DNA from 3 places in the Burkholderia arboris genome. Region 3 is predicted to be linked to each of the others. Evidence: riboswitches for the same ligand, from Rfam matches in the RefSeq annotation. Region 3 holds a riboswitch; each other region holds the start of a gene.

Region 1 (4,476 bases), on a different replicon from region 3:
GTTCCTCACGTTCGATTCGGCGGCCGATGCGCTGCTGCTGATGTCGACGGTGCCGTTCGCGCTGATCGGCGGCTTCTGGCTCGTGTGGGTGCTGGGCCATGCGGTGTCCGTCGCGACGTCGGTTGGCTTCATCGCGCTGGCCGGTGTGGCCGCCGAGTTCGGCGTCGTGATGCTGTTGTACCTGAAGGGCGCGCTGCAGCGCCGGCTCGATGCCGGCGCACCGCTGACCGATGCGGTGCTGCTCGACGCGATCCGCGAGGGCGCGGTGCTGCGCGTGCGGCCGAAGGCGATGACGGTCGCCGTCGTGCTCGCCGGCCTCGTGCCGATCATGGTCGGCCACGGCGCCGGTTCCGAAGTCATGCAGCGCATCGCCGCGCCGATGGTCGGCGGCATGGTCACGGCACCGCTGCTGTCGATGTTCGTCATTCCCGCCGCGTGGCTCCTGTTTCAGCGCCGTCGTGCACGAAGCGCGGGCCAGGTGCGGCATTCCGATGCAGTTCCTTCCGGCACGAACGTGCCATCCACCCCAACTGGAGAATTACGATGAAGATGAATCGATTGATCGCCACCGCTACCGCAACCGCCGTCGTCGCGCTCGGCGCTGTCGCCGTACCGGCGTTTGCCGCCGGCGAGATGTCGGGCATGGACATGTCGGGCATGAAGATGTCGTCGGACGGTGCGGCCGAGTCGAATGCCGCGCTGACCGATGCCGAAGTGAAGAAGGTCGATGCCGCGAGCGGCAAGATCACGCTGAAGCACGGCGCGCTTGAAAACGTCGGGATGCCGGCGATGACGATGGCGTTCAAGGCGAAGGATGCGGCGATGCTCGCGCATGCGCATGCGGGCGACAAGGTCAAGGTGCGGATCGAGAAGGTCGATGGCACGCTGACGATCGTCAAGCTCGTCAAGGGTTCCTGATCGTCCGGAGCGGGCGTTGTTGCCGCCTGCGTCCCGCGCAGCGAAGCGCGCCGCGCCGACGTGTCCGTCGGCCGGCGCGCCCGTTCCTGGCGTCAGGGCATCAGCATCAACGCGTCAGCGTCAGGACCAGATACCCCGCATAACCCGCGCCGTTCGCGAGCAGCGCCCAGATCGCGAGCCCGCGCGTGCGCGCATTGAAGCGCAGCCACGCGGCCGCCGCGAACGTGATGATCACGCCGGTCAGCACTTCGGGGCGCGGCTCCCACGGCGTCAGCATGATGCCGATTGCCGGCAGCAGCGTGCCCTGGAACACCATCGCGCCGGTGATGTTGCCTAACGCGAGCGTGTCCTTCTTGCGCCGGATCCACAGCACGCTGTTGACCTTCTCCGGCAACTCCGTCGCGATCGGCACGATGATCAGCGACAGCAGCAGCGCCGAGATGCCGAGCACGTGCGACACGCCTTCCACGCCGTGAATGAAGCCCTTCGCACCGGCGATCAGCAACGCGAGGCCGATCAGCAACTGCAGCGCGATCGTCGCCAGGTTGGTCGGCAGGCCGAGACGCGACAGGAACATCGCATGGGGCGCTTCGGTGCCGTGCCCGGCATCGACGAGCTGGGTCGATGCGCGGAACGTCATCACGACGTACATCACGTAGATGCCGACCAGCATCGCGGCGAGCAGTGCCCGCACGGCCCAGTTGTGATGCGGGACGAACATCGCGGCGGTGGCCAGCGAGAAGGCTGCGAGGAAGTAGTTCATGTCACGCACGAAGCCCGTGCGCTCCGGTGCGATCGTGCCGCGCAGCCCGCGCGAGCGGATCACGGCGAGCGTCATCAGGAACGTGGTGAGCGTCGCGAGCATCAGCGGCGCGCCGAGAATCGCGCCGACGCCGATTTCCTCGTTGACGGCCTGGTTCGCGGTGCCGCCGGCCAGTGCGAGCAGCGGCACCATCGTTTCGGGCAGCGCGGTGCCGACGGCCGCGAACAGCGAACCGGTAACGCCTTCGGAAATCTTCAGGCGTTCGCCGAGATGTTCGAGCGCATTGGTAAAGACCTCGGCCGCGACGAGGATGACGATCAGCATGAACGCCAGTTCGAGGAACATGTAGGTCATGCGGCACCTCCGCAGGCACGTGCGTAACGGGCGGGGGAGCGCGGGGAGAAGGTTGCGGGGAACATGGGGACTCCGTGGTCGGACGCTGACGAACCATGGCGCATCCGCCGACGTCCGACCAGGAACGACGCGATGCGCCTATGGTCTCGCCAAGCCGATCCGGCTGAACGCGCCACGGCCGCAGGCCGAGTGTGTTGACGCGTTCGCTTTCCGGGGGACGGAAAGCAGGCTACTCCCCAAAGACGAAGGGCAGTCTAGCCGAGCCGATTGCTTTCGGCAAGCTTGCGTGTGCATATCCTTGCATCGGATGAGGAAAGGCGCGTGCATGGCGGGCACGCTTGCCGCATCGGAAAGCAATCGGCATGGGGTGACGTCACGTGAACGTCGTGAATGAGAATCGCTAACCGGATTGCCCTTCCACGCTGCGCGGAAAGTAGAGCGCGAACGTCGTGCGCCCGTCGCGGCTCGCGACTTCGACCTTGCCGCGATGCAGTTCCATGATCGACTTCACGATCGCGAGCCCCAGCCCCGCATTGCGGGCCGCGCCGTGCCGCGACGAATCGATGCGGTAGAAGCGTTCGAAGATCCGCTCGACCTGTTCGGGCGGAATCGCGCCGCCGCGATTCGTCACTTCGACGACTGCGAAATTCCCTTGCGTCGAAACGGCCAGCTCGATCGTCGACGCGGCTTCCGCGTGTTCGAGCGCATTCGACGCGAGGTTGCTCACTGCGCGCCGGAACAGCGTTGCGTCGGCGATGACCGGCGCTTCGCCCTGCACGTCGATGCGCACGCCCGCTTCGTCGGCCAGCGCCTGGAAATACGACGCGAGCCGGCGCAGTTCGCTGCCCGCGTCGAGCGCGGTGGCCTTCAGGTGCTGCCGCGCATTGTCGGTGCGCGCGAGAAACAGCATGTTCTCGATCATCCGCTGCAGCCGTTCGCATTCCTCGATGTTCGAATCGATCAGCGCTTCGTATTCCTCGGTCGAGCGCGCACGCGACAGCGTAATCTGCGACGAGCTGATCACGTTCGCGAGCGGCGTGCGCATGTCATGGGCGAGATCGGACGAGAACTGCGACAGCCGCACGAACGCGCGTTCGAGGCGGTCGAGCATGCGGTTGACCGACGTCGCGAGTTCACGCAGCTCGACGGGGCCGCCGCGCGCGTCGAGGCGCGCGTTCAGGTTGTGCGCCTCGATGCGCGACGTCTGCCGGCCGAGGCTCTCGACCGGGCGCAGGCCGCGCGACGCGACCGCATAGCCGAGTGCGCCGACCAGCAGCGCGCCGACGGCCGCCGCGAGCCAGATGTCGACACGATAGCTTTCGAGCAGCGAATGCCGGTCGGTCGCCGTGCGCGCGAGCGCGACCTGGATCGCTTCGCCGGACGGCAGCGTTTCGCGGGCGTACACGCAGCGCGACGTGCCGATGCCGGATGGCGAGCAGGTGAACGGGCCGGCGCTGCCACCGGCCGGATGCGATGCCGCGATGACGGAAGCGAGCGTGTTGCCGGCCTCGTCGGAATGCTCGACGAGCGGGTGGTTCTGCGCGTCGTAGATGCCGAGATAGACGCCCGGGTGCGACAGCAGCACTTCATGAAACACGGCCGGATCGGCGCGCAGCGCGGCCGTCGATCCGCTGGCATGCGAGAGTTGCAGGAACTGGTTGAGCTTGCCGGAGATCTCGATGTCGTCGCGCCGCGTGAGTTCTGCGGACAGCGAACGGTACAGATACGCGCCGGTCAGCGCGAACACGAGCGCGGCGACGACGGCGAACGCGACCGTCAGGCGCCGCAGCAGCGAATACGACGCCGGGCTCGCGGTCACGAGCGATCCTCGAGCACGTAGCCCATCCCGCGGATCGTGTGGATCAGCTTCTTCTCGTACGCGTTGTCGATCTTCGCGCGCAGGCGCTTGATCGCCGCATCGACGACATTCGTGTCGCTGTCGAAATTCATGTCCCAGATCTGCGACGTGATGAACGTGCGCGTCAGCACTTCGCCTTCGCGTTCCGCGAGCAACTGCAGCAGTGAGAATTCCTGCGCGGTCAGGTCGATGCGGGTGTCGGCGCGCCGCACGCGGCGCTTGAGCAGGTCGACCTCGAGATCGGCAACCTGCAGGAGCTCGCGCACGTTGCGCGGCGCGCGCCGCAGCAGCGAGCGGATGCGCGCGAGGAATTCGGCATACGCGAACGGCTTGAGCAGGTAATCGTCGGCGCCGAGTTCGAGCCCGGCGACCTTGTCCTCGATCGCCTCGCGCGCCGTGAGCAGCAGCACGGGTGTCTGCTTCTGCGCGCGCAGCCGCTTGAGTACCTCGAAACCGTCCAGCTCCGGCAGCATCACGTCGAGCACGACGAGGTCGAAATCCTCGTGCAGCGCGAGGAACAGCCCGTCCTTGCCGTTTTCCGCGATGTCGACCGTGTAGCTCGCCTCCATCAGCCCCTTCCGGA
Region 2 (4,476 bases), 1.5 Mb from region 3:
ACGCGCCAGCCTTCATGAAGAACGCGCCGATCTGGACGAGCTGCGGCAGGTCGATGCCGCTCAGCAGCCCGCTGGCCACCGGCAGATTGGCGGCGGCAACCGCATTCATCCCGCCACGCTGCAGCCACTTCGGCGGGGCGCGCCACAGCCATCCGATCAGGCCGGCCGCAACGAAAAGCCACGCGATTTCCGATTCCGTGATGAAGGTCACGGCAGCCAGCGTCAGGAAGATCGCCCAAAGGAGCTTGTCGTTGCCGACAGTCTTGGTCGTGAGCTTGTAAGCGCTCGTCGCGATGATGCCGACCACCGCGGCGCCGACGCCGTAGAAGACGGCCTGCATCCAGGATAGTCCGCCGAAATGCGCGTACGCGAATCCGAGCGCGACCACCATCAGGAACGACGGCAGCACGAACGCGAAACCGACCAGCGTTGCGCCGAGAAGGCGATAGTGGACGAAGCCGAGATAGATCGCGAGTTGAGCCGCCATTGGCCCCGGTGCAAGCTGGGCCAGCGTGAGACCTTCCTTGTAGTCGGCCTCAGTGATCCAGCCGCGTCGCTCGACCAGGTCGCGACGCATGTAGCCTGCGAGCGCGACCGGCCCGCCGAAACCGAACGTGCCAAGACGCAGCATGTAGGCGACGAGCTCGCCAAGCGAGTAGGTCGGTTCGGTCGTGGCGATGGCAGTGGTCATGATTTGCCCATGGTTTCGTTTTTGCCGTTCGAAGTGAAGTGCGCGTACAGGGAGTCGAGTACGGCGCCCATCTGCTCGAGCAGCTGATCGTCGTTCTCTGTTCGTTGGCGCGTGCCGGCCATCACGGCCTCGAAGCCCACCGCTTCAGGCGCGGCAGGACCACCCACGTCGAGCGCGTGCACGATCTCGCCGAGCCGCATCAGTGCCGGGTCCTTGTCCAGTCCGAAACTTGCCAGCAGAACTTCAAACGTCACGCGCTCGCCGACGTGTGTGAACGTCGCGCCATCGAAATCGAAACCGAGTGCGTCGGCCGGACAATCGGCCGGCGACGCGAGCCAGATGAAGCTTGCTTGCGCGTCGATGAAGCGGCGGATCAGCCACGCGCTGGCGACGCGATCGACCCACATCCGCTGCCGCGTCGCCCAGGCGCGGCGTTGGTACTCGCCAATCGCCAGTGGACGAATGACGCGGTCCGCGGCATGCGGCTCTCCCGGCGACAGCACGGTGTCGACCAGCGCAACAAAATCCTGCAGCGCGACCTCGGCGCGGGTGGCCGAATCACCCGGGAAGTAGTTGATCGCCTGGATCGCGTCGAAATCCTTGCGCAAGCGACGCAGCAGGCGGGTGAGCTCAGTGGCGGACTGGCCGGCCAATGTTTTGCGCGCATCTGCAAGCGCGCGCGTGAATGTGGTGTAGTCGTCGGCCCGGTCGAACAGCGCACGGAATTCCTGTTCCTGTGACGGGTTCAGGCTCGGTGCGCGCAACAGGTGAGCTGCGCCACCACTCTCGGCAATTGCGTCCGCGAGCTCGTGCAGCGTCCCTTCGTGCTCTTCGGTGTAGGGCAGCAGGTAGACGCCGTCGCGCAACACCGCACAGCCCTTCGCCTTGAGCGCGCGCCAGAACCGCATGCGGGCCGTTGCGTTTTCCGTCGGAAGGGTCAGAACGAGGATTGACCAAGTTGAAATTGTTTCCATGTAGCTTATGCTACTCATGTGTTATCAATTCTACAAGGTTGCTTGGTGGGATCGCCGTGTAGCGCCGCACGTCCTCTCCGCAGGGCGTTGGTAAATGTGCGGTGGTGGAGCAATTGACTGACGCGCCGACAGCTCAGCGCCGGGGTCCGGAACGTGCCAGGTAGCCGCTGGATGTTCAAAGAAAGTGCCGCGCCTCACTCGGGCGGGATTGAGATAGGGTCATCCGTCGCGCGGCGGGTGACCCTTCAGGCGGAACGAGAGTAGACGACGTTCGAGTTCTGCGGGCCAGCTCTCGGTCCGGTGGAGTGCTTTACGGCGTCACGACGAGTGCCGTATGCATGCCCGCCTCATAGTGCCCCGGCTTGTTGCAGATCAGCGCATAGTGGCCGGGGGCGAGCTTGAGCGACATGCGCTTGCTCTTGCCCGGCGCGATGTCTTCCACTTCCCCGATTTTTCTCAGCTTGTGCTCCAGCACCTGTCCTTTGCTGACAGGCAGCGCATCGTCAGAGAGATCTGTCTTGAGCACGACAAGCTCATGCTCCATGCTGTTGCCCGCATCATTTTTGACATCAAGCGTGATGCGACCAGACTTCACGCTTTGCGTCTTGAGCTGGATCGAGTTCGATAGCAATGTCGCGTTGACTGTCTGCTGCGCCCAACTGGCATGTGATGCAATCCCCAGCGCAGTCGCACCGGCGACGATGACGATCTTGTAAATGTCATGCATGGCTACCTCCAAGTGCATCGAAGCATCGCGTCTGCCGCGAGTCGAGCGACTACCGTGCGCCAATCTTCGAGCACACAAACGCCCCTGCCGGTGTGACGGCATGAACGTTTTGTGCGGCGAGCGATACGTACTGTAAACGTACGCTTTGGGGCACTTATTCCCGGAGCCGAGCTCCGCGTGCCATTGCGGCTGTCGCGCTGTAGCGTCACCCTATCGACGCAATAGCCGGATATAATCGCCCCCGTCTTAGGGGAGTAGTCTGCTTTGCCATCCCCGGCAAAGCGCCGTCGTCAACATAATTGGCATCCCATGCCATGGCGCCGGCAGCCGTTCCACGGCCTGACGAGACCTTTGACGCCTTCCTTCCACCCGAGCCGGGCGAAGGGCGGCGTCATTGGTTAAGTGGCCCGGCTCGTGGAGAACTAGAAGTGCTATTCGCACCCCACACCCTCGTCCAGGGGCGACTGTCATGATCCTGACCTTCGCTCTGCTCATCGCCGCCGCCGGCATCATCTACTTCTCCTGCGAAACGTTCGTCAACGGCGTTGAGTGGCTGGGCCAGAAGCTCAATCTGACGCAGACGGCGACCGGCACAATCCTCGCCGCATTCGGCACCGCGCTTCCGGAAAGCGTGGTGACGCTCGTCGCAGTGGCGTTCGGCAGCTCACCCGCGCAGAAGGAAATCGGCGTTGGCGCCGCGATTGGCGGACCACTCGCGCTGAGCACGGTCGCATATGCGGTCGTCGGCGTTGCATTGCTGGCCACGGCCCGTCGCGTGGGTAAAGTGCGGGCCGGCGCGATCGATGCCGACACGAAGCGTCTTCGGCGGGACCAGCTCTGGTTTCTTGCGATTTTCGTCGTGAAGATCGGGCTCGGCCTAGTCCTTTTCAGCTTCAAGCCGTTGCTCGGCCTCGCTTTTCTCGCAGCCTACGCGGTCTACTGCTGGAAGGAGTTGACTGCTTCCGGCGACGGCGATGAGCACGGCGAACTCGAACCGTTGAAGCTGCGCCCGCGCGATGTAAATCCGGCCATGTTCTGGGTGGCGTTGCAGGTGATCGGAGCGCTGGTGGTGATCTTCGCGGCATCCCATCTGTTTGTCCGTCAGATCGAAGCTGTCGGCCCATGGCTCGGATTGAGCCCGCAGCTCACCGCGTTGCTGTTCAGCCCAATTGCGACCGAACTGCCCGAAATCATGAACGCGGTGATCTGGGTGCGACAAGGTAAGGAGCGGCTTGCGCTGGCCAACATCAGCGGCGCGATGATGATCCAGGCGACGATCCCGACGGCGTTTGGTCTGTTCTTTACTCCGTGGCATCTGGCGACGCCTTCCATTCTCGCGGCCGGCATCACGGCACTGGCTATCGCCTTCCTGCAATGGTCATTCAGCGCAGCGAAGGTGCGCAGCCGACAACTCGCGCAAGTTGGCTGGCTCTATGCAGTCTTCGCGGCGTTGCTGTTTGTCATCTGACGAAATCTGCGACGGCATCGCAACCCGGTGATCGATGCCGTCGCGTAAGTATCCGAGCGTTCGCGTCGACCTGGCACTGCAGGAAATCTGGTCCCGTTATCCGCAAGTACAACTTCCGCGAGCCAACCTTGCATTAGGCCGACCGATACCCCTCCTCCCTATATGGAATGGGGATTTATAATATACTCCCCCACGCTATATCAGGGAGCCATCATGAGTCACACCGTCAAGGAAAAGCAGAAGCTGCTGAATCGCGTCCGCCGCATCAAGGGGCAGGTCGAAGCGATCGAGCGTGCGCTGGAACAAGAGCGCGGCTGCAACGAAATTCTCCAGCTCATCACGAGCAGTCGCGGCGCGATGAACGGGCTGCTCGCGGTCGTACTCGAGGATCACATCCGAAGCCATCTTGTCGATGCCGAGGGGCATGAAGACGAGGGCAGCGCGACCGAGCAGCTGGTCGAAGTCGTCCACAGCTATTTCAAGTAATCGGGTGCCCGAATGAGCGATTTCAAGGATGCCGCGTTCGGCGCGGGTCACGACCACATTTTTCTCGGCGCCGCGCACGAAGAGAACGAGCGCAGGACCTGGATGGTTATCGGGCTGTGCGCGGCCATGA
Region 3 (4,476 bases):
ACGCACTGTACGCGCGCCTCGACGCGTACTGGCAGGCCGCGTGACGGCCCGCATCGAGGAACGCTAGACAGATGAGACACGGCAACGGCATCCGCCTCGCGACCACCGGTCCGGCCTTGCGCCGGGCCGCTCGCGTGCGTGCGCGAGTGACGACGGCGCTATGCGTCGTCGCTCGCCGGTGCCTGCCGTCGCGGTGTGCCGTTCCGTTCGCCGCCGCATCGGTCGCGAGCGCAACGGTCGCGAGGTTAGCCGGCAACCACTGGCTGGCGGCTTCGGCCGCCGCATTCGCCCGCGCAATCGCCTCCGGTCGTGCCGCACGCAGCGTGCCGCCACCGCTCGCGAAGCACCGTCCCGCCCCCGTGCGGCGTCGATCGCTTTCTTCTGTTCGCCTTACCTTGATGCAGGACCATTCGTCATGACGCAAACCGCTTTCCGTTCCCAGCTGCTGACCTTCAACGGCGACCCGGCGCAATCGAGCCAGGCCGCGAACTACGAGACCGACGGCCTCCTGATCGTCGCCGACGGCAAGGTCGTCGCGGCCGGCCCGTACGCGCAACTCGCGGCAACGCTCGCGCGCGACGCGGTCGTCCACGACCTGCGCGACAAGCTGATCGTGCCGGGCTTCATCGACACGCACATCCACTATCCGCAGACGGACATGATCGCGTCGCCGGCGCCGGGCCTGCTGCCGTGGCTCGACAAGTACACGTTCCCGACCGAGCGCCAGTTCGGCGATCCCGAGCATGCGCGCGAAGTCGCCGATTTCTTCGTTGACGAACTGCTCGCGTGCGGCACGACGAGCGCGCTCGTCTACTGCACGGTGCACAAGCAGTCGGCCGATGCACTGTTCGCGGCGAGCGACGCGCGAGACCTGAGGATGATCGCGGGCAAGGTGCTGATGGACCGCAACTGCCCCGAGTTCCTGCGCGACACCGCACAATCGGGTTATGACGACAGCGCCGAGCTGATCGACCGCTGGCACGGCAAGGGCCGCCAGATGTATGCGCTGACGCCGCGCTTCGCGCCGACGTCGACCGAGGCGCAGCTCGAGGCGTGCGGTGAACTCGCGCGCCGCCATCCGGACGTGTTCGTGCAGAGCCACGTCGCGGAAAACGTCGACGAGGTGAAATGGGTGGCCGAACTGTTCCCCGGCCATCGCAGCTATCTCGACATCTACGACCGCTACGGGCTGCTGCGTCCGCGCGCGGTGTACGGCCACTGCATCCACCTCGACGACGAGGACCGCCGCCGGATGGCCGAGACGCGCACCGTCGTCGCGCACTGCCCGACGTCGAACTTCTTCCTCGGCAGCGGGCTGTTCGACTTCGACAAGGCCGGCGAACACGACGTGCCGGTCACGCTCGCGACCGACGTCGGCGGCGGCACGTCGTTCTCGATGCTGCAGACGATGAACGAGGCGCACAAGGTCGCACGGCTGTCGGGCCACCACCTGACCGCCACGCGGATGTTCTGGCTCGCGACGGCCGGCGCCGCGCAGGCACTCGACCTCGCCGACACGGTCGGCACGCTGAAGCCGCGCACCGAAGCCGACTTCGTCGTGCTCGACCCGCAGGCCACGCCGCTGCTCGCGCGTCGCACGAAGCGCGCGGATTCACTCGAGGAACTGCTGTTCGCGTTCGCGCTGCTCGGCGACGACCGCGCGGTGTACCGCACCTACGCAGCCGGCGAACTCGTCCACGAGCGCGGCGCCGCGCGCCGCGCGGCCACCGCGTAACGGTAGCGGCGTGCCGGAACGCTGCCCCGGCAGGCGCGGCGCATTCGCCGCCGCGCTTGCCGGGCAGCCCGACGCGCCACACGCCGATCGGGCCCCACACCGGCCCGGCCGCTTTCCCGCACGCAATCCGCCGTGCTAGAATTCGCCGCTCATTGGGGAGTAGCCGCTCCGCTCGATGTCCCGCGCCCCCGGCGCGCATCGTGACGGAGGCGTCCGTCAACAGACTTGGCCGTTTGGCCATGGCGGACGCAGCCACGTTGGCCTGGCGAGACCGATGGTTCACAGCGCGCCGCATCAGGGCCCGGCGCGGCGTGGATCGTCGCTCGCACGCACAACATCGGCCCGTGGAACCCCATCCGTGTCCCAAGCTTTCCTGATCTCCACCGGCGCCGTCGCCCTCGCTGAAATCGGCGACAAGACCCAACTGCTTTCCCTCGTTCTGGCCGCGCGCTATCGCAAGCCGGTGCCGATCATTCTCGGCGTGCTCGTCGCGACGCTCGTGAACCACGGTTTCGCAGGCGCACTCGGCGAATGGCTCGGCGCGCTCGTCACGCCGTCGATCATGCGCTGGGCGCTCGCGTTCTCGTTCATCGCGATGGGGTTGTGGATTCTCGTGCCCGACAAGCTCGATGCCGACGAAGCCAACGCCAACCGTTCGCGGCTCGGCGTATTCGGCGCGACGCTCGTCGCGTTCTTCCTCGCGGAAATGGGCGACAAGACGCAGATCGCGACCGTCGCGCTGGCCGCACGCTTCCAGGATTACATCGGCGTCGTGGCCGGCACGACGCTCGGGATGATGCTCGCGAACGTGCCGGCGATCCTGCTCGGCGACCGCTTCGCGCACCGCCTGCCGACCAAGCTCGTGCACGGGATCGCAGCCGTGCTGTTCGTCGTGCTCGGCGCGCTGGCGCTGCTGGGTATCGGGGTCTGACGGAGGGGAATGGCCGGCGCGGCCGGACGGCCGCGCCGAGCGGGATACTGCGCTACTTCGCGACGGCCGCGCCCGACGCCGGTGCAGCCGGCACCGCGCGCTCGTTGGCGGCCGGCGCCGCCGGCCCGCCGCGCTTGTCGACCGGCAGCCGGACCGAGCGGACCGCGCCGTTCGACAGCGGGAAATCGGCGAGCGCGCTGCGCGCGAGGAACGGCATCGCATACAGCAGCGTGCCGTTGTCGCCGGTCGTGCGCGCGGACACGTTGTACACCTCCTTGCCCGTCGCGCGCTCGGTGATGCGGATCCCGAGCGTGTAGTCGAACACCTGGTACGTCTGCGCGACATAGCCGGCCGGCATCGGCCCCCACGGGCCCCAGGGGCCCCACGGCCCGCGCCGCCAGTACGGCCCGGGCGCAAACCACGGATCGTAGTAGACCGGTTGCGGCACCGTCACGAGATCGCTGCCGACCGCATAGGTCAGCCCGACGAGATAGCGCGCCTGCGCCGGCGGCACCTGCCGGAACGCATACGCGGACAGCTCGTTCGCGACGATCGGCTCGTAGGTCGACTGCTCGATGCTGTTCTTCTGCGCATCGGTGCGCGTGAACGCATAGGTGCGTGTCGCGTCGCTGCCGCTCCAGTCGGAGAAGGCCGTGACCTGGGTTGTCACATAGCTGGTGCAGCCCGTCAGCAGCGCCACGCACAGCGCCGCCGCCCAGCCCGTACCGCGAATAATCCAATCGCGTTTCATGTTGATCCTCGTCGATCCGTCACCCGTTCGTCGCACCGCGCGAACCGTAACGGGATGCCGATAATACGCGGACTGCCGAAAGCGGTAAAAAGTTCGCCCGGCACGCGGCCGCAAGCCTTTGTACAATGGCCCGGTTCGCCTGGCCCGCGCAACGGGCCCGTCCCCCACTCCACCGATCTCGACGACCATGTCCGACAACGCCTCCTCCACCGTGATCCGCCGCGCCGACTACACGCCGCCGGCCTTCCTCATCGATTCCGTCGCGCTCGAATTCGATCTCGCGCCGGCCCGCACGATCGTCAGGAATACGATGCGCGTGCGCCGCAATCCGGATGCCGCGCCTACGCCGCACCTGGAACTGATGGGCGAAGCGCTCGAATGCCTCGGCGCCTGGCTGAACGGCGCGCCGCACGGTGCGGTACGCGCGCACGAACACGGGCTGACGGTCGAGAACGTGCCCGACGCGTTCGAGCTGACGCTCGAAAGCGCGTGCGCACCCGACCAGAATACGACGCTGTCGGGCCTCTACGTGTCGAGCGGCAACTTCTTCACGCAGTGCGAAGCCGAAGGCTTTCGCCGCATCACCTACTTCCTCGACCGCCCCGACGTGATGGCCTCGTACATCGTGACGCTGCGTGCCGACAAGGCCGCGTACCCGGTGCTGCTGTCGAACGGCAACCTCGTCGATTCGGGCGACCTCCCCGACGGCCGCCACTTCGCGAAGTGGGAAGACCCGTTCCGCAAGCCGAGCTACCTGTTCGCCCTGGTCGCCGGCAAGCTCGTCGCGATCGAAGAGAAGATCACGACCGGCTCGGGCAAGGAAAAGCTGCTGCAGGTATGGGTCGAGCCGGCCGATCTCGACAAGACGCGTCACGCGATGGATTCGCTGATCCACTCGATCCGCTGGGATGAAAAGCGCTTCGGCCTCGAGCTCGATCTCGACCGCTTCATGATCGTCGCGGTGGGCGACTTCAACATGGGCGCGATGGAGAACAAGGGGCTCAACATCTTCAATACGAAGTACGTGCTGGCGAACCCAGAGACCGCGACCGACACCGA

Evidence for each region. A riboswitch is a leader RNA that binds a small molecule or an ion and turns the genes downstream of it on or off. The one in region 3 is predicted to bind manganese.
Region 1: another riboswitch for manganese. It lies ahead of OHZ10_RS20680 (sodium:calcium antiporter); the one in region 3 lies ahead of OHZ10_RS05020 (TMEM165/GDT1 family protein).
Region 2: another riboswitch for manganese. It lies ahead of OHZ10_RS15045 (sodium:calcium antiporter); the one in region 3 lies ahead of OHZ10_RS05020 (TMEM165/GDT1 family protein).

What each region holds. Positions count from the first base shown of each region.
Region 1 covers NZ_CP109822.1:758,414-762,889, forward strand. Annotated here, with positions in the region: gene OHZ10_RS20670 (efflux RND transporter permease subunit) at 1-547, shown strand, start outside; gene OHZ10_RS20675 (copper-binding protein) at 544-918, shown strand; gene OHZ10_RS20680 (sodium:calcium antiporter) at 1,025-2,035, opposite strand; yybP-ykoY riboswitch at 2,109-2,285, opposite strand; gene OHZ10_RS20685 (heavy metal sensor histidine kinase) at 2,436-3,854, opposite strand; gene OHZ10_RS20690 (heavy metal response regulator transcription factor) at 3,851-4,476, opposite strand, start outside.
Region 2 covers NZ_CP109821.1:3,201,825-3,206,300, reverse strand. Annotated here, with positions in the region: gene OHZ10_RS15060 (chromate transporter) at 1-691, opposite strand, end outside; gene OHZ10_RS15055 (chromate resistance protein ChrB domain-containing protein) at 688-1,665, opposite strand; gene OHZ10_RS15050 (plastocyanin/azurin family copper-binding protein) at 1,976-2,392, opposite strand; yybP-ykoY riboswitch at 2,630-2,804, shown strand; gene OHZ10_RS15045 (sodium:calcium antiporter) at 2,862-3,860, shown strand; gene OHZ10_RS15040 (metal/formaldehyde-sensitive transcriptional repressor) at 4,074-4,346, shown strand; gene dmeF (CDF family Co(II)/Ni(II) efflux transporter DmeF) at 4,359-4,476, shown strand, end outside.
Region 3 covers NZ_CP109821.1:1,053,945-1,058,420, reverse strand. Annotated here, with positions in the region: gene OHZ10_RS05030 (adenosine deaminase) at 1-44, shown strand, start outside; gene guaD (guanine deaminase) at 416-1,735, shown strand; yybP-ykoY riboswitch at 1,878-1,999, shown strand; gene OHZ10_RS05020 (TMEM165/GDT1 family protein) at 2,094-2,666, shown strand; gene OHZ10_RS05015 (DUF4136 domain-containing protein) at 2,719-3,417, opposite strand; gene pepN (aminopeptidase N) at 3,605-4,476, shown strand, end outside.